Regions from separate parts of the Yersinia kristensenii genome, predicted to be linked through region 1. Evidence: predicted binding sites of a transcription regulator. Region 1 holds the regulator's gene; each other region holds the start of a gene.

Region 1 (7,497 bases):
TGCGGCGAATCAAAGAGTTTGATGATGTCATAACGGCTAGAATACATGGCTTCAATGATGCGCTGGATTACTATCGGCGTTGCAGCGCCTTACCTAAGTTGTCGCAAATCACCACGCCGCTGCTGATCATTCATGCCAAAGATGACCCGTTCATGACCGCCGAGGTTATCCCCAACTTGCGCGAATTACCGGGCAATATTGATTATCAGTTAACTGAGCATGGCGGCCATGTTGGTTTTGTCGGCGGCTCATTAAAACACCCACAAATGTGGCTGGAACAACGTATTCCAGCCTGGCTTTCCCCCTATTTGGAGCAACCGTCATGATGATTCCCTGGCAGCAAGTTGATAGTGAAACGCTGGATAACCTGCTGGAAGCCTTCGTGCTACGTGAAGGCACGGATTACGGCGAGCATGAGCGGTCATTAGCACAAAAAGTCGAAGACGTGCGCCGCCAATTAGCGAGTGGTGAGGCGGTATTGGTCTGGTCAGAGTTACACGAGACTATCAATATTATGCCACGCGGTGCATTTCGGGCCGGAGCAGAAGAATTGCCATAACCCTCGCGGGATCACGACACTCATCGAGTAAAATCAGAGTGACAAGGCGGACACTTTGCCCTAAAAATAACCGCTAACGCTAAAAAACAGCCCATTTCAGCCTGTCCACTGAGGATCTAACCCCATGGAGTTACAGCTAATATGTCAACTAAACATCCGGTTATAGCCGTCACCGGCTCAAGTGGCGCAGGGACGACGACCAGCCTGGCGTTTCGCAAAATTTTTCAGCAATTGAATATTCGCGCGGCGCAAATTGAAGGCGACAGCTTCCACCGCTATACCCGACCAGAAATGGATACCGTCATCCGTAAGGCGCGGGATCAAGGCCGACATATCAGCTATTTTGGCCCAGAGGCCAATGACTTTGGTCAGTTAGAACAAAGTGTGGAGGAGTACGGCAAAAGCGGCACCGGGCGCTCACGTAAGTATTTGCACACTTATGATGAAGCCGTGCCTTATAACCAGATTCCGGGTACTTTTACCCCCTGGGAGCCACTGCCTGAACCCACCGATGTGTTGTTTTATGAAGGGTTACACGGCGGAGTTGTGACCGAACATCATGATGTGGCAAAACATGTCGATTTGCTGGTCGGCGTGGTGCCCATCGTCAACCTGGAGTGGATTCAAAAATTAGTCCGAGATACCGGTGAGCGCGGCCATTCCCGTGAAGCCGTGATGGATTCCGTGGTGCGCTCCATGGACGATTACATTAACTACATTACGCCGCAGTTCTCGCGCACCCACATTAACTTTCAGCGCGTGCCGACCGTCGATACCTCTAACCCGTTTGCCGCCAAAGCGATTCCATCACTGGACGAAAGTTTTGTCGTCATTCACTTCCGCGGTTTGGATCAGATTGATTTCCCCTACTTATTGGCAATGCTGCAAGGGTCTTTTATTTCCAATATCAATACATTGGTCGTCCCAGGCGGGAAGATGGGGCTGGCAATGGAGCTGATTATGGCACCGTTAGTGCAGCAATTGCTGGAAGGTAAAAAAATCGGTTAATCCTTCGTCCTTGAAGCCGCAGTAAAGCAATTACTGGAAAGAAAAAATAATTTGACGCTATCCCAACCCAAAGTCGTTGGGGCTGCAGGTAGGCGGCAAGCGAACTCATCCCGATGAGCTTACATAAGTAAGTGATTCGGGTGAGCGAGTGCAGCTAACAACCCTGCAGCTTCAAATACGAAGGGGTTAATTACGCGATGTCACGGATTTCAAAACTGTGGGTAATGGTCGCCGCTTTACCCAACATTAGCGAGACGGAGCAATATTTCTCTGCTGACAGCTCAACCGCGCGCTCCACAATTTTATCGGTCAAGCCCTTGCCGCTCACAATAAAATGCAGGTTAATTTGCGTAAACAGGCGCGGAGCCTCTTCCCGGCGCTGTGAAGTTAACGTCACTTCGCAATCGCGCACATCGTTACGGCCTTTTTGCAAAATAGAAACCACGTCAATGGCGCTACAGCCACCCGCTGACATTAACAACATTTCCATCGGGCTCGGCGCTTTATCTCCTGCATTCCCGTCCATTAAAACTTGATGACCTGAAGCAGACTCACCCAAAAATGTCAGCCCTTCAACCCACTTTACACGTGCCTGCATAACTCATGCTCCCGGTTAAATTTTCTCATTCAGACTACCCTTTCATTTACAAACTGGCAATGTAACCCGATGTTCATCATGCTGAAGCGATACAACACAAGACACTGGCCTCATCCTGTGCTACAAACAGAACCGAAAGTGTTGTTTCTTGAATTAAATAGAGTAGCTTCTCAATACTCAGTGAAGGGTTTCTACTCGGTACGCATCTTGGCTATACCTTTCGGCAGTTGAGCAAATTAATATGCTAAATGAAAGTGTATTTTATAAGCACGCCGTACAGGGAACTCTGAGCCCTGTTAAGTTAGGCAGCGATAACAACAGAGGATAACAGCGAATGGTTCTCGGCAAGCCACAAACAGACCCGACTCTCGAATGGTTCCTGTCTCATTGCCATATCCACAAATATCCATCGAAAAGTACGCTAATTCACCAAGGTGAAAAAGCCGAAACGCTTTACTACATCGTGAAAGGCTCCGTTGCGGTGCTGATCAAAGATGAAGAAGGTAAAGAGATGATTCTCTCCTATTTAAACCAGGGAGATTTCATCGGCGAGCTTGGATTATTTGAAGAAGGCCAAGAACGTAGTGCTTGGGTTAGGGCAAAAACTGCCTGTGAAGTGGCTGAAATTTCTTACAAAAAATTCCGTCAGCTGATTCAGGTCAATCCAGATATATTGATGCGCCTGTCTTCACAAATGGCGAATCGCTTACAGATAACCTCTGAGAAAGTGGGTAACCTCGCTTTCCTGGACGTGACTGGGCGTATTGCACAAACGCTGCTTAATCTGGCAAAACAACCGGATGCCATGACCCACCCAGATGGGATGCAGATAAAGATTACCCGCCAGGAAATTGGTCAAATAGTTGGCTGCTCCCGCGAAACTGTGGGGCGGATACTAAAAATGCTAGAAGATCAAAATCTGATCTCCGCGCATGGTAAAACGATTGTCGTTTACGGCACCCGTTAAAACCCTATAAACCGGTGCTGTTACCTCGGCACCGGTTTTCTTTTGTGTGATTAATAAATTTCTGGGGCCTATATGAATTGGCAACGGCTTATTTATCATCCTGAAGTGAATTATGCACTCCGCCAAACACTGGTTCTCTGCTTGCCGGCGGCATTGGGGTTCGCAATGGGTGAATTGCGGTTGGGGTTGATGTTCTCCCTGATACCCGCCTGTTGTAATATTGCTGCACTAGATACCCCTCATCAACATTTCTTCCGGCGGCTGATTGTCGGCGGGGCTCTCTTTACTTTCAGTAGTTTTCTGACTCAACAACTGCTGCTGTGGGATATTCCATTACCTGCGGTGATGCTTGGTTTGGCTTTAATGTTGGGTGTCAGTGGCGCTATCAGCCAGCTCAATGGCCGCCTGCTCCCCGCCGCACTTATCGCCGCTATTTTTAGCCTCAGCATGGTAGGTCGTGCGCCTATCTGGCAAGCGCCATTGATGTGTGCCGTGGGGACGCTCTGGTATGGTCTATTTACCTGGCTATGGTTCCGGTTATGTAAAGACCAGCCGATCCGTGAGCCATTGAGTCAGCTTTATCATTTGTTGGCCGATTATTGCGATGCTAAATACAGTTTGTTTGGCCAGCATGTTGAGCTAGAAAAGGCCATGCCGCCGTTGCTTGACCGGCAACAAGGTATAATGGACAAAATTAATCAGCTTTATCAGCAATTTAACCTGATAGACAATGCCACGAAAAAAGAGCGAAAACGGCTATTGAACTTGTTTCAAATGGCGCTTGATTTGCAAGAACACATCACTGCGGCAGTGAGTCAGTCAGAAAAAACGCAAGAGTTAATTGATCAAAGCCCGATAGAAACAGTTCTTAAGCGCAATATGCAGGTTATCTCGACGCAAATGCGCACCATTGCCGATGATATTCTCTATCATCACCGCGCAAAAACGCATTTCAGTGCGGGTGATGCGCTGGTCGAGCTGGAAGAGGTTGCCCAGCAGCACCCGGATAACCCCGTGGCGCAATTCTTCTATTACCATATCAGCCATGTTACCCAAATCCTGAGCGACCAACGCCCGCAGTATGATCGCGCCTTGATGTCCAACCAACCCTCTCAGCCATTTTGGCCAGCACTCGTCAGTTATTTATCGTTTAAATCCAGTGCATTGCGGGATGCTGCTCGCCTTGGTGTCACTTTGGCCGCGGGCAGTTACATCGGTAATTTGATCCATCTGCCTAAACCTTATTGGATTTTGCTTACCGTGATGCTGGTAACGCAAAATGGCTATAACGCCACTAAAATTCGGATCCATCACCGCGCCCTTGGCACCCTGATTGGGCTATTACTCGCGGCAGCTTTGCTGCATTTTCAAATGCCAGAAGGCACCACGTTAAGCATCATGTTGCTCATCACCCTGGTGGCCTATCTGGTTCAACGCAAAAACTATGGCTGGTCGGTCATTTTTAGAACCATCACTACGGTTTATATCTTGCAGTTATTGACCGGCGAAGGTGCGGACTTTTTAATCCCGCGGTTGCTCGATACCTTAATCGGCTGCGCCTTAGCCTTCGCCAGCACATTGTGGCTATGGCCACAGTGGCAAAGCGGTTTACTGCGTAAAAATGCGCATCAAACACTGGAGAATTATCAGAAAATCCTGCGCATCCTGCTGAAACCTCATCCGAATATCGAGCAACTGGCGTTTGAGCGCATCCAGGTGAACAAAGCCAGTAATGCCGTCCTCAATTCACTGAAACAAGCTATGCAGGAGCCGGGATTCAACTCAAAATATCTGGCGGACATGCGTCTGTGGGCTACCCATAGCGAACTTATTGTCGGGAATATCAATGAGATGACCATCCTGACGCGGGCTTATCCATTAGCAGAGTCGCCAGCAGAATCGGATAAACACCACATTCAACTGACGGTTAAGTTAGCGGAAGAATATTTACAGCTCTGTGAAATGGCGATTCAACAATGTCAGCAACGGCTGGAATCAGATAACAGTGAGGGGAATAACGATTTTGTTCAAATGCCAGATAGAGAGACTGATACGCAAATCTCTGAGCTTGAACGTAATTTACGGCGTATCTTGGCGCATTTGAGTGTAATGCATACCGTTTCATCCCTGGCATGGCAGCAACAGCCACACCACGGTATTTGGCGCAGCCGGAAATTGCGGGATACGGCGTCGTAAAAAAGAGAGGCAAAAAGCCTCTCCACAGGCCGTTGACAAAAATGCAGTTTACCCTTTGACCAGGCTGGCAACCGCCCTTTCTAAACGCGCCATACCTTGCTGGATATCTTCTGGCTCAATCACCAGCGAAGGCGCTAACCGCAAGACATCTGGGCCGGCATTGAGGATCATCACCCCGTTCGCTGCCGCCGCCGTCAGGAACTCCCGCGCACGACCATGATAGTGCGGTGCTAATTCAGCCCCAATCAATAGCCCCATGCCACGAATATCATCAAACACCTGATACTTATTGTTAATCTCTTGCAAAGCCTGCACAAACAGGCCGTGGCGCTGTTCAATGCCATCAAGCACCTCAGGGGTATTAATCACATCCAACGCAGCCTCTGCGACCGCACAGGCCAGTGGATTCCCCCCATAGGTGGTGCCGTGGGTTCCTACCGCCATCACCGAAGCAATTTCCTCTGTCGTCAGCATCGCGCTAACTGGGAACCCGCCGCCTAACGCTTTGGCCGTGGTGAGAATATCTGGCGTCACGCCGTAGTGCATATAGGTAAACAGCTTGCCACTGCGCCCCATACCGCTTTGCACTTCATCAAACACCAGCAGCGCTTTATGTTGGTCACACAGCGCCCGCACACCTTGCAGAAACTCTGGTGTCGCGGAAGTAATGCCCCCTTCCCCTTGAATAGGCTCCAGCACCACGGCACAAGTGTGGTCGTCCATGACCGCCTTCACCGCAGCCAGGTCATTAAACGGCACATGGATAATATCAGCCGGTTTCGGACCAAAACCGTCGGAGTACTTGGGTTGCCCGCCGACCGATACAGTAAACAGCGTGCGGCCATGGAATGCATTATGGAAAGCAATGATTTTAGTTTTATACGGGCTGTGGCGTTCAATGGCGTAATGACGGGCTAACTTAAATGCCGCCTCATTTGCCTCGCCACCTGAGTTGGCAAAAAACACGCGGTCAGCAAAGGTCGCCGCAATCAATTTTTGAGCCAAACGCAGGGCGGGTTCATTGGTGAATACATTACTGGTATGCCATAACATTTCACCTTGCTGATGCAATGCCGCCACCAGCGCCGGATGGCAATGACCGAGTGCCGTAACCGCAATTCCACCTGCAAAATCAATGTATTCCGTGCCTTGTTGATCCCACACGCGGCTCCCTTTCCCTTTTACCGGAATAAACTGCGCTGGTGCATAAACAGGCAAAATAACCTGATCGAATGTACTGCGAGTCACTGCTAATTTATCTGCCATTACACTGTCCACCCTGGTAAAACATTGAGCCGCCAATTATTGACGAGTGAAAATATAATCACAAAATATGCATAAAAAATCACAATCAAGCAAACAAAAAATTAACCAATAGGAAAAATGCAATTCAATCGCTTAATTTTTAAGGAAATTATCCAATAATTGATGGCCTTGTTCGCTGAGGATACTTTCCGGATGGAACTGCACCCCCTCCAGTGGCAAAGTGCGATGGCGGATACCCATAATCTCATCCATCACCCCCTCTTGTTCTGTCCATGCCGTCAGCTCAAAACAATCAGGTAGGGAGTCAGCGGCAATCACTAAAGAGTGGTAACGGGTCACGGTAAGCGGCTGATTAAGCTGACGAAAGACACCCTGACCATTATGGCGAATTGCCGTGGTTTTGCCGTGCATCACTTGTCGCGCCCGCACGATCTGCGCGCCAAACGCCTGCCCAAGAGCCTGATGGCCCAAACAAACACCCAGTATGGGCAATTTATCGGCAAAATGACGGATCGCTGCCACAGAAATCCCAGCCTCATTGGGAGTACAGGGGCCGGGCGAAATCACTAAATGTGACGGTGATAGTCTTTCAATATCAGACAGTTGCACTTCATCATTACGTTTAACCACCACTTCCGCGCCCAGCTCACAAAAATACTGGTAGAGGTTATAGGTAAATGAATCGTAATTATCGATCAATAACAGCATATTTAACCTAAATTGCTAAGTGGGTAGATTGTAATGCACTTTGGTGGCAATCAGAGAATCATCAAATCTTGTCGGAATAAAGGTCACCAGCTCCCCGACGTTCAACTGAGCAAGCCCCTTCAAGATGGCTCTATCTTTTTTATCTATAAAGAATTGCCCAGAGTAATTACCATCAACAGCTTTTATTGAAACTAA
Region 2 (7,497 bases), 180 kb from region 1:
CTTTCATTGCTGAAAGACATCCTACCGGTTTACCAGCAAGTGTTGGCTGAATTGGCCAACCGCGGTATCGAGTGGGTACAAATTGACGAACCGGCACTGGTGCTGGAATTGCCACAAGAGTGGTTGGATGCTTACCAACCGGCTTATCAGGCGCTACAAGGTCAGGTGAAATTGTTACTGACCACCTATTTCGACAGCATTGGCCATAACCTGGACACCATTCGCGATCTGCCAGTGCAAGGTCTGCATGTTGATGTCGTTGCTGGTCAGGATGATATTACTGACCTGAATGCAAAACTGCCAAAAGAGTGGTTGTTATCACTGGGTGTAATTAATGGCCGTAACGTATGGCGTGCAGACTTGAGCCACTGGTTCGAGCGCTTGCAACCACTGGTGAATAGTCGCCCGTTGTGGCTGGGTAGCTCTTGCTCCTTATTACACAGCCCAATTGATTTAAGTGAAGAAACTCGCCTTGATACAGAAGTCAAAAGCTGGTTTGCTTTTGCCCTGCAAAAATGTGCCGAGTTGGCGCTGCTAACACAAGCACTGAATGCCCCCACTGAAGCTAAACTGGCTGAGTTGGCAGCTTATAGCGCACCAATCCGTGCTCGCCGTGCTTCCAGCCGTGTGCATAACGCGCAAGTAGAACAGCGTTTGGCGGCCATCACTGCGCAAGATATTGAACGCCAACTGCCTTATGAAGCGCGTGCAGCTGCGCAGCGTAAGCGTTTTAATTTGCCAGCCTGGCCGACCACCACCATTGGTTCATTCCCACAAACCACTGAAATTCGTGGTTTACGTTTGGACTTCAAGCAAGGCCGTTTGGATGGCAAAAACTACCGCACCGGTATTAGCGAGCATATCAAGCAAGCTATTGCCGAACAGGAGCGTTTGGGCCTGGACGTGCTGGTGCATGGTGAAGCTGAACGTAATGATATGGTTGAATATTTTGGCGAGCATCTGGACGGTTTTGTCTTTACGCAAAATGGTTGGGTGCAGAGCTACGGTTCACGTTGTGTTAAGCCGCCGGTGATTATTGGTGATATCAGCCGCCCTGAAGCTATTACCGTTGAGTGGGCTAAATATGCTCAATCTCTGACGGACAAGCCGGTAAAAGGCATGTTGACTGGGCCAGTGACTATCCTGTGCTGGTCATTCCCGCGCGAAGATGTCAGCCGTGAAACCATTGCTAAACAAATTGCATTAGCACTGCGTGATGAAGTGGAAGACTTGGAAAAAGCCGGTATTGGTATCATCCAGATTGATGAGCCAGCGCTGCGCGAAGGCCTGCCGCTGCGCCGTGCGGACTGGCAAGCTTATCTACAGTGGGCGGTTGATGCTTTTAAATTGAATGCTGCGATTGCACAAAATGATACTCAGATTCATACCCATATGTGTTATTGCGAGTTCAATGACATCATGGATTCCATTGCTGCGCTGGATGCGGATGTGATTACCATAGAAACTTCCCGTTCAGATATGGAACTGTTGGAATCATTTGAAGATTTCGCTTATCCGAATGAAATTGGGCCCGGTGTTTATGACATTCACTCACCGAATGTGCCAAGTGTGGAATGGATTGAAGCTCTATTGCGCAAAGCGGCTCAGCGTATCCCAGCGGAACGTCTGTGGGTTAACCCGGACTGTGGTTTGAAAACTCGTGGTTGGCCGGAAACTCGCCAGGCACTGGCAAACATGGTTCTGGCGGCGCAACGTCTGCGTGAAGAACAGGCCTGATTAATAACGGTTTACTCTATGTTGTGAAACTTTGGGCGCATATTTGCGCCCTTTTTTATCGCTATTACTTACCCACTTCCTGCACAGGATTAGCTGCGACTCCGTGCTGCGAAAACCAGTCAAGCATGCGCTGCCAACCATCCAGTGCAGACTCAGCGTGATAACTGGGGCGATAATCAGCATTAAACGCGTGTCCTGCATCTGGATAAACAATGATTTCAGCATCGGCATTTGCTGCTCGTAATGCCTGGCGCATGGTGTCGATATGTTCTTGCGTGATACTACCGTCTTTTCCGCCATACAGCCCGAGCACCGGGGCACTGAGGTCGACTGCCACATCAACCGGATATTTCGGCAACAGCAAGGTTTTTTCTCCCACCAATTTGCCATACCAAGCCGCCGCCGCTTTTAATTGCGGGTTATGGGCGGCATACAGCCATGCAATTCGCCCACCCCAACAAAAGCCAGTAATGGCTAATTTGCTGGTATCCCCATCATGACGGGATGCCCAGTGGGCGGTATGATCAAGATCGACCATAACCTGCCGGTCGGGTACTTTGCTGACCAGATTTTTAACCAGTGCATTAATATCATCATATTCTTTAGCATCACCCTGGCGAAAGAACAACTCAGGGGCGATGGCCAGATAGCCCTGTTTCGCTAATCTGCGGCAGATATCTTGAATATGTTCATGCACCCCAAAGATTTCTTGCACAACAATAACCACAGGATATGGCCCCGAGTGTTGGGCTGGTTTAGCAACATAAGCCGGTAGCTCATCGCCTTGAGAAGGGATAGTGGTTTCTGTGCAGTGAATACCTTGTTGGTCGGTATGGCGGGACGTCGAGGCCAGAGGACCGACTGCCGGCGTGAAACCGCTTGCCACCTGTTTGAGAGTCATAGATTGATCAGTTGTCACTGTGGTCTCCTTACGAAATGAGGAAAGTATGACTCGGTAAAGTCTTATTGGGTTGAGCTATCCATTGCCCTGATATTTGCTGTTGACGATCTTAACTATAGGTAATCTTTAAGATTAATGAGATCAGGTTTGCAGTAATTAAGTATTTTATTGCGATATGTGGACGTCTGCTCAATAAGCCGATGATAAGAAGATATTCATCCAACATTAATCAATGAGTCCTACTATTGTTATTCATATACAAAATCACCGTTGCCGCGGTCTATTTTTGTCTAAAAATCGAACTCAATAAGCTTATTATGTGATAAAAATCACATAATAAATGTATTCAAAGTTATCATTTCTTTTATCAGAGTGACCGATGTCACGAAATAATGTGATGATTTTGAGTAAAGTAATCCTTTGTACCCCCTATAACATCTCTCATGAAAGAGGAGTCTCACACATGGCTAAATCCGACGTTTTTCACTTGGGCCTGACTAAAAATGATCTGCAAGGGGCGACTCTGGCGATTGTTCCGGGTGATCCACAGCGTGTTGAGAAAATCGCTAAATTGATGGATAACCCAGTACATCTGGCTTCGCATCGTGAATTTACCTCATGGCGTGCTGAGCTCGATGGTAAAGCTGTGATTGTCTGCTCAACGGGTATCGGTGGCCCATCAACTTCTATTGCGGTTGAAGAATTGGCGCAACTTGGTGTGCGGACGTTCCTGCGAATTGGTACTACCGGTGCCATTCAGCCACATATTAATGTTGGCGATGTATTAGTCACTACCGCAGCCGTGCGTTTAGACGGTGCCAGCCTGCATTTTGCTCCGATGGAATTCCCTGCAGTGGCCGATTTTGATTGCACCACAGCATTGGTTAATGCCGCTAAATCAGTCGGTGCGAAGACGCATATTGGTGTCACAGCTTCTTCTGATACTTTCTATCCAGGGCAAGAACGTTACGACACCTTCTCTGGTCGTGTTGTCCAGCGTTTCAAAGGCTCCATGGAAGAATGGCAAGCAATGGGCGTGATGAATTATGAAATGGAATCTGCCACTTTGTTGACCATGTGTGCTAGTCAGGGTCTACGTGCCGGTATGGTCGCCGGGGTAATTGTTAACCGCACCCAGCAAGAGATCCCGAACGAAGAAACCATGAAAGCGACTGAAAGTCATGCAGTAAAAATTGTTGTGGAAGCAGCTCGCCACTTGCTGTAATTCATCCATCTGATGGGGAAATCACCCACAGTAAATAAATAAACGAATATCATATGAGCGGGTCAGTTTACTGGCCCGTTCTTTATTTTGGCTGAGTATCTGTTAATGTCGTAGCTCTTATAATGGACAATAATAAGAGGAAAATATGACGACACCTGTTCTATCTCATCCTTCCCTACTGCCACTGGATGGTGGTATCAACTTTCGTGATCTCGGTGGTAACGTTGTCGCGGATGGCCGGCGAATCAAGCGTGGGTTATTGTTTCGCTCGGGTTCGCTTGACCGTTTGAGTACCAAAGATTGCGCTGTTCTCAGCAGTGGCTCCGTCACTCAAATTCTTGATTACCGCGATGCGGATGAAGTCCAGGCCAAACCCGATATCGTTTGGCAGGGTGCCAGTTATCACAATACTCCAGCCAATCCACTTAGTAGTGAAGTTAACGCCAATCTCGAGAAACTGACTAACGAGACATTAGCAACATTTGATGCCCGCGCCTTTATGTTAGAACTGTATCGCCGCTTGCCATTTAATAATCAGGCTTATAAACAGTTGGTCAGTTTGCTGCAAAATAGTGCTTCGCCAGAGCATGCTGCTGCGGGTGTGATACAACATTGCGCCGTCGGTAAAGACCGTACCGGTGTGGGTTCGGCTTTGGTGCTGTTTGCTCTAGGTGCTGATGAATCGACCGTATTGGAAGATTATCTACTGACCGAAACGACACTGGCACCTTTCCGTGAGCATATGTTGGCGGAACTGGCGTTAAAACTAAACGATCAGGCATTAGGGCAGTTCGCTTTTGTGCTGTCAGCTCGGGAAGAGTTTATCCAAACGGCACTGCGCAGTATTCAAGAGCATTATGGTAGCCGCGAGCAGTGGCTACGGCAGGAATTTGGTCTTGGCAGCACTGAGCGTGAAAAATTGCAGTCATATTTCTTGGAGTAGCAGTCATATTTCTTGAAATAGTTGTTCCCCAAGATGCAGCTTCTCTGATTTATTGTGTATTGAGCCACCACTGGGCGGCTCTTTTTAACCGCTTAATGATGCAAACTACCGCTTAACCAGTTCGCTGATATTTCTCTTAGGAACCAAGCGTATGTTAACGCCTGACAAATTCCCTGGAGAGAATGCTCATGCAACATGCGATTACCTTTGTTATCGCCTCCGCGTGTGTCCTTGTGATCTGCTACCGTCTATACGGTATCTTTTTTGTTCGTAAGGTTCTGCGCGTCGATGACAGTGAAGTAACACCTTCCCACACCTTTGAAGATGGTAAAGATTACGTTCCAACTAAAAAATGGGTGAACTTTGGTAGCCACTTTGCAGCTATTGCTGCGGCTGGCCCCTTAGTTGGCCCTGTACTGGCAGCCCAATATGGTTATTTACCTGGCTTTCTATGGTTATTGATTGGTTGTGTTATCGGTGGTGCCGTTCACGACACCGTTGTTCTGTTCGCTTCCATGAAACATCAGGGTAAATCTCTGTCTGAAGTGGCTAAATCAGAGCTCGGGCCAGTCGCAGGCTGGTGTACCGGTCTGGCTATGTTATTTATTATCACTATTACCATGGCCGGGTTATCGATGGTTGTGGTACATGCACTGGAACGTAACCCTTGGGGTACTTTCGCGGTGTTCATGACAATCCCTATCGCGATTTGTGTTGGTTTATGGGAGCGCATGACCGGCAGCATGAAAGGGGCTTCTTATGTCGGTATCGCTGCCATTATGGTGTGCGTGTTCGTCGGCCCTTACATTGAAGGTACTTGGCTTGGTGAATGGCTAATGCTGAAAGCGGATACTGTCAGTATCATTCTGCCAATGTATGCTTTCTTCGCAACGGCCTTGCCTGTCTGGATGTTATTAACTCCTCGCGGTTATCTTTCTAGTTTTATGAAAATCGGTGTATTCGGCGCACTGATTGTGGGTGTTGTATTTATTAACCCTGAAATTCAATTCCCAGCAGTAACACAGTTTATTCACGGTGGTGGCCCAGTTCTGGCTGGCCCAGTCTGGCCGTTTATTTCGATTACTATTGCTTGTGGTGCTATTTCTGGTTTCCACGCCTTCATTGGTTCAGGTACTACACCAAAACAAATCGACAAATGGAGTGACATCTTACCTGTCGGCTTTGGTGCGATGTTGGCCGAATGTATGGTTGGGGTAATGGCCCTGATCGCTGCAACTTCTTTGCATCCAGCCGACTACTTCGCGATTAACTCTTCAGCCGAAGCTTGGAGTGCGCTCGGTATGGAAGTGGTTAACCTGCCAAAACTGAGCCAGGAAATTGGCTTAGACTTGTATGGCCGTACCGGTGGCGCTGTAACCCTGGCTGTAGGTATGACAGATATCTTCATTCGTGTGCCATGGTTCAGTAGTCTGGCCGCTTACTTCTTCCAGTTTGTTGTGATGTTTGAAGCTGTATTCATCCTGACAGCCGTTGACTCTGGTACTCGTGTGGCTCGCTACTTGCTACAAGATTTCCTGGGTGATATCTGGGCTCCATTAAAACGCACTGATTGGTTACCAGGTACATTGGCATGCAGCGTTATTGCTTGTGCGTTGTGGGGTTATCTCCTTAACTCTGGTGATATTAACTCGGTCTGGGCGCTGTTTGGTGTATCAAATCAGTTAATGGCTTCTGTTGGCTTAATCATTGGTGCCACTATTATACTGCGCTTGGCAACCAAACGGGTTTATATGCTGACCTGTGTGATCCCACTGGCTTATCTGTTTGTTACTGTAAACTATGCAGGCTACTGGATGATCACCCATGTGTACTTCAATTCAGCAGCGAAAGGTTACAATCTGTTCAATGGCATCATTTCTATCATTATGATGACTCTGGGCGTAATTATCTTGATATCAGCACTGAAAAAATGGCGTGAACTGTGGATTCGCAGATCAGCCGAAATGGCTGGCAATAAAGTGATTACTGCCAACGCCTGATATCCAAGTTAATAGCTTTAGTTCTAATAAACGGTCGGAATCCTCTGGCCGTTTATTTTTTGTTAAGCAAAAATGTCGACATATTGAGTATGCTAGCGGCTACTTTATTGATAACAGGGAAATGCCTGTGACCTTAAATGACGTCATTACTATCGTTACTGATTTTGTTCGTGAACATGAAATATGGGCAATGCCTATCGTGTTTATCCTCGCTTTTGGTGAATCGCTAGCCTTTCTATCCTTACTGCTACCCGCAACGGTTATCTTGCTCGGATTAGGCGCATTAATTGGTGAAAGCGGAATTTCTTTCTGGCCGATTTGGGCCGCCGCTGTAGCAGGGGCCTTCTTTGGCGACTGGGTATCCTATTGGGTTGGCGATCATTACAAAAATCGTGTCGGTACCTTGTGGCCACTTTCCCGCAACCCCCAACTACTTGTTCGCGGCCATGCTTTCTTTGAGCGCTGGGGCTTTTTTGGTGCTTTTATTGGCCGTTTCTTTGGCCCACTACGTGCCGTCGTTCCTCTGGTTGCCGGAATATGTGCTATGCCAAAGTTCTATTTCCAGTTGGCTAATATCACTTCTGCCATCATCTGGGCATTCGGTATTCTAGCTCCTGGCGCTTTCGGTATTCAGTGGCTTTCCCACTGGATAGATTAATTTTACGTGAGTCCTGAAGCTGCTCTATATTTT
Region 3 (7,497 bases), 2.1 Mb from region 1:
GCGATTGCTCGCGCTGAGATTCCGCAAAGGCTTTTTTTACCTGCCCCAGAATTTGTGGCTCGCCCAATACCAAGGAGTCCAGCCCACTGGCAACGCGCATCAGATGGCTCACTGCGTCATTGCCATGATGCCAATACAGGCTCTTTTTCACTTCATCCGGGCTGAGTTTATGATAGTTACACAGCCAGGTGATCAGTTGTTCATGCAGGTTTTCTTGCTGTTCTACGCTAAGGTATAACTCAGTTCGGTTACACGTAGACAACACGACACCGCCCTGCACCAACGGTTGTTGGAGCAAGCTAGCGAGTGCCTGATCGATCGATTCCGGTGAAAATGTCACTCGTTCACGTAACGATACAGGTGCGGTTTTGTGGTTAATGCCTAATGCAAGCAGAGTCATGAGAACGGCTTCGAGTAATACTGATGTTAGTATGGATTCTCGTCTGAACCGCATTCTACTTGATGCGCGAGATCAATAAAAGTCACAGTGCAATATCCTAACTATTATCATAAATTATGCTTAAAAATTGGTTATCCGCTGTACAACAATATTGCTTATACCCAATACAAAAGAGAACAAAATATTGACGCTCCGCTTTCAGGTCGCTAGCGTGAACAAAAATGATGTCCTTTATTAAGACGTATCAACCGGATTTGCTTTATCATTGAGTTGCTTTATAAAACGTGCCGCCAGTGAAAAACCTGCGGCCGATAGGATTTATACCCATATGCCTCAGCGTAAAATCAGTTTTTATCGCCTGCTTCCATTAGCTACTCTGCTGTTGGCAGCCTGTAGCACCACGCCGCCATCGGGCCCAGCGACCAGCCCGACATCGCCACAATGGCGTCAGCATGAACAACAATTACAGCAATTGAGCCAATTTCAAACCCGGGGTGCTTTTGCTTATCTTTCAGAAAAACAAAAAGTTTATGCCCGCTTCTTCTGGCAACAAACCGCCCCTGAGCGCTATCGCCTGTTGCTGACCAACCCATTGGGTAGCACTGAATTGGAATTACTGGTGCAGCCGGGAGTAACTCAATTGACTGACAATCAGGGCAAGCGCTATGTCAGTAATGACCCGCAAGAAATGATTCAAAAATTGACTGGAATGTCTATTCCACTGGCAAGTTTACGCCAATGGATTCTGGGGCTACCGGGCGATACTACCGATTTCATCCTCGACGACAAATACCGCCTGAAACAACTGACTTATCAACAGAATGGCGTAACTTGGGTGGTTAATTATCAAGAGTACAATACTCAAGTCACACCCGCATTGCCGAGCCGTATGGAATTGAGTCAGGGCGACCAGCGCATCAAACTGAAGATGGATAACTGGACGGCCAAATAGATGACTCACACCAAGCAACATATTTGGCCTTCGCCCGCAAAATTGAATTTGTTTCTTTATATCACCGGGCGACGTGCTGATGGTTATCATCAATTACAAACGTTGTTCCAGTTTCTCGATTATGGCGACGAACTGACGATTGTGCTGCGGGACGATGAACAAATTCGGTTATTAACCCCGATTCACGGTGTGGAAAACGAGCAAAATCTGATAATCCGCGCGGCGCGGTTACTGCAACAACACCCCGGTGCGACAACAGTACCTCGGGGGGCGGATATTAGCATCGATAAACGTTTGCCAATGGGTGGCGGGTTGGGTGGCGGTTCATCCAATGCCGCGACGGCGTTAGTTGCACTCAATACTCTGTGGCAATGTGGTCTATCTGATAAAGAATTAGCCGCTCTTGGCCTCAAGTTAGGCGCTGATGTGCCCGTTTTTGTTCACGGTCATGCAGCCTTTGCCGAGGGAATTGGTGAAAAGTTGTCCCCCGCCGAACCTGTAGAGAAGTGGTATTTGGTCGTTCACCCCGGTGTAAGCATCCCAACGCCTATTATTTTTTCCGATCCTGAATTAAAAAGAAATACGCCAATTCGCCCACTGGCGGCGCTTCTAAGCGCTCCGTACGCAAATGATTGCGAACCAATCGCAAGAAAACGTTTTCGCGAGGTTGAACAGGCTCTTTCATGGCTGTTAGAATATGCTCCGTCACGCCTTACCGGAACCGGAGCTTGTGTCTTTGCAGAATTTGACACGGAGTCATCGGCCCGGCAGGTGTTAAGTATTGCCCCGGAGTGGTTGCACGGTTTTGTCGCCCGTGGCGTGAATGTTTCGCCATTGCATCGCGCACGCTCTGGGAAATTTGAAAGCGGTGAGTACAGATATACCCGATAGATTTCGAGTTGCAGTTAGGCGGCAACTGAATGAGCCCAAGGAGTTGAGATAACTCAATGACTTGGTTGAGTGAGGGCAGCCAACAACCCTGTATCTTGAAATACGACAGGTATAACGATGTGCAGCAAGGGTCTAGATCACGCACCACTGACCTGAGTTTGTGAAAATACCTGTCTTACTTGTTTGAAAGTCGGTCCATAATGTTTTTTTTGACTTTAAATACCCGTATGTATATTGCAATCAGTATGAATAATCGCCCGTGATTACTGATCTGACAATATCTTCTCTGGACGCATGCCTGAGGTTCTTCTCGTGCCTGATATGAAGCTTTTTGCTGGTAACGCCACCCCGGAACTAGCACAACGTATTGCCAACCGTTTGTACACCAGTCTTGGTGACGCCGCTGTAGGTCGTTTTAGCGACGGCGAAGTGAGCGTGCAAATCAACGAAAATGTACGCGGTGGTGATATTTTCATCATCCAGTCCACCTGCGCACCCACGAACGATAACCTGATGGAACTGGTTGTCATGGTTGATGCCCTGCGTCGCGCCTCCGCAGGCCGTATTACTGCTGTTATTCCTTACTTCGGTTACGCCCGTCAGGATCGCCGTGTGCGCTCCGCTCGTGTACCTATCACTGCCAAAGTTGTTGCCGATTTTCTCTCAAGTGTTGGGGTTGACCGCGTATTGACAGTGGATCTTCATGCTGAACAGATCCAAGGCTTCTTTGATGTTCCGGTTGATAACGTATTTGGTAGCCCAATCCTGCTGGAAGACATGTTGCAGCAGAATCTGGAAAACCCAATTGTTGTCTCACCAGACATTGGTGGCGTTGTTCGCGCCCGAGCCATCGCAAAATTGCTGAACGATACTGATATGGCGATTATCGACAAACGCCGTCCACGCGCTAACGTTTCTCAGGTGATGCATATCATCGGTGATGTCGCTGGTCGTGACTGCGTGTTAGTTGACGATATGATCGATACCGGTGGTACTTTGTGTAAAGCGGCTGAAGCTTTGAAAGAACGCGGTGCCAAGCGTGTATTTGCTTACGCGACTCACCCGATCTTCTCTGGTAATGCGGTTGAAAACATCAAACACTCCGTGATTGACGAAGTGATTGTTTGTGACACTATTCCGTTATCAGCTGAAATTAAAGCATTGAAAAATGTGCGAACTCTGACACTGTCCGGTATGTTGGCTGAAGCCATCCGCCGAATCAGTAATGAAGAGTCGATCTCTGCGATGTTTGAGCATTAATATTCGGTAATGGATATCTCTGCGGCACTATTGGGCCGCAGTTAGCTGTGATGAGTCTCTCTTGGCCATCATCGTGGGGTATCCATAACGGATATATGATGAATGAACTATACCCTAAATTATTCGAGTGGCAGGAAAGCGGCCAACGCACATGCAGCTTGAAGTATGACGAGTATAAAGCAGATAAAGAAAAACCCGTTGAAGCAGATGCAACAACGGGTTTTCTACTTTTGCTCTATAGGTTCTTGATCAATAGGTTCTTGGGGCGTCATTCACTCCTCCTGAACGTCAGCTCAATGTAAAGCTGTGATAACAGGTTACGGTTTGTCATACGTCACGGCCAATACTCAAATTTTATGAGTGGTGCTGGTTATTACGAGTACAGCGTTTATCAAAGTGCTTAACCCACCAATAGCGGTCTGCGACTTCTTCACGCCCGCCAATACGAGCGCCGACCAACCATAACAATGCACCAACAAAAATGCTCATTACTGCACCATGGGCGAAGAATTGTGGTAAGCCGAACTGAGTCACTTCAGCCAAAATTGAGTAACCTACCCCAACGACCATGGTCACTAATCCCAGCCCCATCAGCACATTGCCCAGCCTTGCTGCGGTTTTACGTTTCATAAGCCACCTCCACTTGAGTTGCCAATAAATAATCACTTCGCTAAGTATTCAAAAATACTTGCTTAATGCGATTATTCATGTCCACCTAATAACTCAGTATAGTCAGACGGCCAATGAAAGTGTTGCGCTGACGATCACATCTAAGGAATATATTTCGACAAATCTTTACACTTTCCAGACATTTGGCATCGAAATTGAATTATTCCATAGATTAACTATTCACATATTGAACTATTAATTCCAAATAAATTCATATTGGCAGTTTTGTCATTACGCGCCATGACGGGTAAACTGTCTCACTTTAATTCCTTTAGTAATAGCGAATGACGACGTGAGCAGCATTAAATTAATCGTTGGACTAGCAAATCCGGGCGCTGAATATGCCCAAACTCGCCATAATGCGGGGGCTTGGTATGTGGACTTATTGGCGCAGCGCCATAACCAACAACTGAAAGAAGAGAGCAAATTCTTCGGTTATACCGCACGGTTAAACCTGGCGGGCCAAGATGTGCGCTTACTGGTGCCGTCTACATTTATGAATTTAAGTGGCAAGGCGGTTGCGGCGATGGCTGGGTTTTACCGCATCTTACCGGAAGAAATTTTAGTCGCACATGATGAACTGGATATTCCACCCGGTGTGGCAAAATTGAAGTTGGGAGGGGGTAATGGTGGCCATAATGGCCTGAAAGATATTCAGAGCAGGCTCGGCAATAATCCCAATTTCTATCGTTTACGCATTGGCATCGGCCACCCTGGTGATAAAAGTAAAGTCACCGGTTTTGTTCTCGGTAAACCGCCTGCTAGCGAACAAACCTTAATTGACGACGCGATTGATGAGTCTATTCGCTGTACTGAAGTGCTGTTGAAAGAAGATATCACCAAAGCAATGAATCGCCTGCATTCCTTTAAAGCCACGGCATAGCGGTTCGCCCGTTCCCCGGAAAGCGCCGGTGCACCGGGGAAGTTACTTCCCACTTTATTCGTTTTTATTGCACAACGCATTGATTCCCTGCTGGCCTTCATCGGTCAGGACAACACTGGCAATAATCACTCTAACGCGCCCGAGAAAATGATTACTTTTGCCGTCATATTCATTCGCGATATCTTGTAGTGTGTCGCTGCAAAAAAGCTTCTCCCAATCAGCCGCTTTTTTCTTATTATCAGATAAATCGTGGCTACGCTCGAATTTGTCATTTATGGCAGTGAACGTCAGTTGAACACTATCAAAATCCTCATACAGCGTCTTTTTTTTGTAACCCACATATCTCACGCTTTTACCTGATTGATTTTCTATCTGCACGCCATATTGGTCTACTAACTGGGCAAAAGTTGGCCCCGACGGTTCGGTATCTGCCGTCAGAAACCGCATGCCTAAAATACCTAGCGCACCCCCACATAAAATCACTATCAACCATTTATAAATATTCATTTCCATGGGGATAATCCAAATTCAGTATGCAGACCCTAATGAATTGTTATCGGACATTAATCAGAAAACTTCAGAGAGCAGAAGCGTGATCTCGGGCACAGAGTTAGAAAAATCAAGTACCTATCGTCCATTACGACAAAAGCTATATCCACAACGAAAGAGCATGATCGAGATAAATCGTCATTATGTGTATAATGGCGGCATAAATTTTGATTACATCGGCCAGTTAAATCTAACTGGTTGATTTTTAAGTTATTTAAGGTGATATAAAACATGGGATTCAAATGCGGTATTGTGGGCCTGCCTAACGTTGGTAAATCCACCCTGTTCAACGCGTTGACACAAGCGGGTATCGAAGCAGCTAACTTCCCGTTCTGCACCATTGAACCCAATACGGGCGTGGTGCCAATGCCGGACCCGCGTCTGGATCAACTGGCCGAGATTGTTAAACCTCAGCGCATCTTGCCAACGACCATGGAGTTCGTTGATATTGCCGGTCTGGTCAAAGGGGCGTCCAAAGGCGAAGGTCTGGGTAACCAATTCCTGACTAATATTCGTGAAACTGAAGCTATTGGCCATGTGGTACGTTGCTTTGAAAATGACAATATCATCCATGTTGCTGGCAAAGTTGATCCAGTGGATGATATTGACACCATCAATACTGAATTGGCTCTTTCCGATTTGGAAACTTGCGAACGTGCTATTCATCGTGTGCAAAAGAAAGCCAAAGGCGGCGATAAAGACGCTAAAGCTGAACTGGAGGCATTGGAAAAATGTCTGCCACATTTAGAAAATGCAGGCATGCTGCGTGCGTTGAACCTGACAGCAGAAGATAAAGCGGCAATCCGTTATTTGAGCTTCCTGACACTGAAACCTACGATGTACATTGCTAATGTCAATGAAGATGGTTTCGAAAATAACCCCTATTTGGATCAAGTACGGGCTATCGCTGCGGGTGAAGGTTCTGTTGTGGTGGCCGTTTGTGCTGCCGTTGAATCTGATATCGCTGAGCTGGAAGATGAAGACCGTGCTGAATTTATGGCCGAGTTGGGTATTGAAGAGCCTGGTCTGAACCGGGTGATCCGCGCCGGTTATGAACTGTTGAATCTGCAAACCTACTTCACCGCCGGTGTTAAAGAAGTTCGCGCCTGGACCATTCCTGTAGGTGCTACAGCTCCACAAGCCGCAGGGAAAATTCATACCGACTTTGAAAAAGGCTTTATCCGGGCACAAACTATCGCATTTGACGACTTTATTACCTACAAAGGTGAGCAAGGTGCGAAAGAAGCTGGGAAAATGCGCTCAGAAGGTAAAGAATACATCGTAAAAGATGGCGATGTGATGAACTTCCTGTTCAACGTCTAAACAACTAACTTCTGTTGTCTCATGAGGTTTCGCTAAATCTCATGAGAATCGCAAAAAAACCATAAAATCCACGCAGTTGCGTGGATTTTTCATGTCTTTTTATCAAAATTTGCGACCAGAAATAAGGACAAAGGCAGTATAATGAATACATAAAGATACATTATGCTCGCTGCTACCCAATGCCGTACGATCAAACCTAAACAAAAGCTTACCTGGCACCGTGGATGGCCGTCCCCCACTTTTGCAGCAGGCTTTCAGATTATTAAGTTTCTGGCGAGTCATCAGCCATTAAAATTCAATCACAACAGCGAGGTTACTATGCTTCTGTTGTTCAAAAATAAAAAAGCGGTTTCACAACGCCTGCTCAATTACGGTTTTACCGAGTGTGGGAATGATTATCACTACAGTACTCGTCTGTTAGACGGCCAGTTTGCAATGGTCATAACAGTTTCTAAGCTTGAACACGTTTCAGCAACGTTGACTGATACTGGCTCTAACGAGGAATATGTACTCCATCTTGTGCCGGGAAGTTGTGGGGCTTTTGTCGGCCGCGTGCGGGCAGAATATGGA

What was found. The regulator CRP, encoded in region 1, controls carbon source genes, mostly activating them, when cyclic AMP is high. The targets are predictions, from matches to a motif close to ATGTGANNNNNNTCACAT.
Region 2: the regulator CRP is predicted to act here: its motif matches at 2,956-2,973, upstream of udp (uridine phosphorylase).
Region 3: the regulator CRP is predicted to act here: its motif matches at 4,256-4,273, upstream of pth (aminoacyl-tRNA hydrolase).

The regions. Positions count from the first base shown of each region.
Region 1 covers NZ_UHIY01000001.1:1,189,197-1,196,693, forward strand. The annotation lists gene DX162_RS05645 (hydrolase) at 1-326, shown strand, start outside; gene DX162_RS05650 (YheU family protein) at 323-559, shown strand; gene DX162_RS05655 (phosphoribulokinase) at 701-1,567, shown strand; gene DX162_RS05660 (OsmC family protein) at 1,758-2,165, opposite strand; gene crp (cAMP-activated global transcriptional regulator CRP) at 2,500-3,132, shown strand; gene DX162_RS05670 (YccS/YhfK family putative transporter) at 3,205-5,328, shown strand; gene argD (bifunctional acetylornithine/succinyldiaminopimelate transaminase) at 5,377-6,594, opposite strand; gene DX162_RS05680 (aminodeoxychorismate synthase component II) at 6,727-7,302, opposite strand; gene DX162_RS05685 (Abi family protein) at 7,318-7,497, opposite strand, start outside.
Region 2 covers NZ_UHIY01000001.1:1,009,161-1,016,657, reverse strand. The annotation lists gene metE (5-methyltetrahydropteroyltriglutamate--homocysteine S-methyltransferase) at 1-1,737, shown strand, start outside; gene DX162_RS04715 (dienelactone hydrolase family protein) at 1,802-2,656, opposite strand; gene udp (uridine phosphorylase) at 3,102-3,863, shown strand; gene DX162_RS04705 (tyrosine-protein phosphatase) at 4,009-4,806, shown strand; gene DX162_RS04700 (carbon starvation CstA family protein) at 4,995-6,806, shown strand; gene DX162_RS04695 (DedA family protein) at 6,934-7,464, shown strand.
Region 3 covers NZ_UHIY01000001.1:3,333,392-3,340,888, reverse strand. The annotation lists gene hemA (glutamyl-tRNA reductase) at 1-400, opposite strand, end outside; gene lolB (lipoprotein insertase outer membrane protein LolB) at 729-1,352, shown strand; gene ispE (4-(cytidine 5'-diphospho)-2-C-methyl-D-erythritol kinase) at 1,353-2,243, shown strand; gene prs (ribose-phosphate diphosphokinase) at 2,556-3,503, shown strand; gene ychH (stress-induced protein YchH) at 3,858-4,133, opposite strand; gene pth (aminoacyl-tRNA hydrolase) at 4,465-5,055, shown strand; gene DX162_RS15260 (hypothetical protein) at 5,110-5,568, opposite strand; gene ychF (redox-regulated ATPase YchF) at 5,836-6,927, shown strand; gene DX162_RS15250 (MmcQ/YjbR family DNA-binding protein) at 7,090-7,497, shown strand, end outside.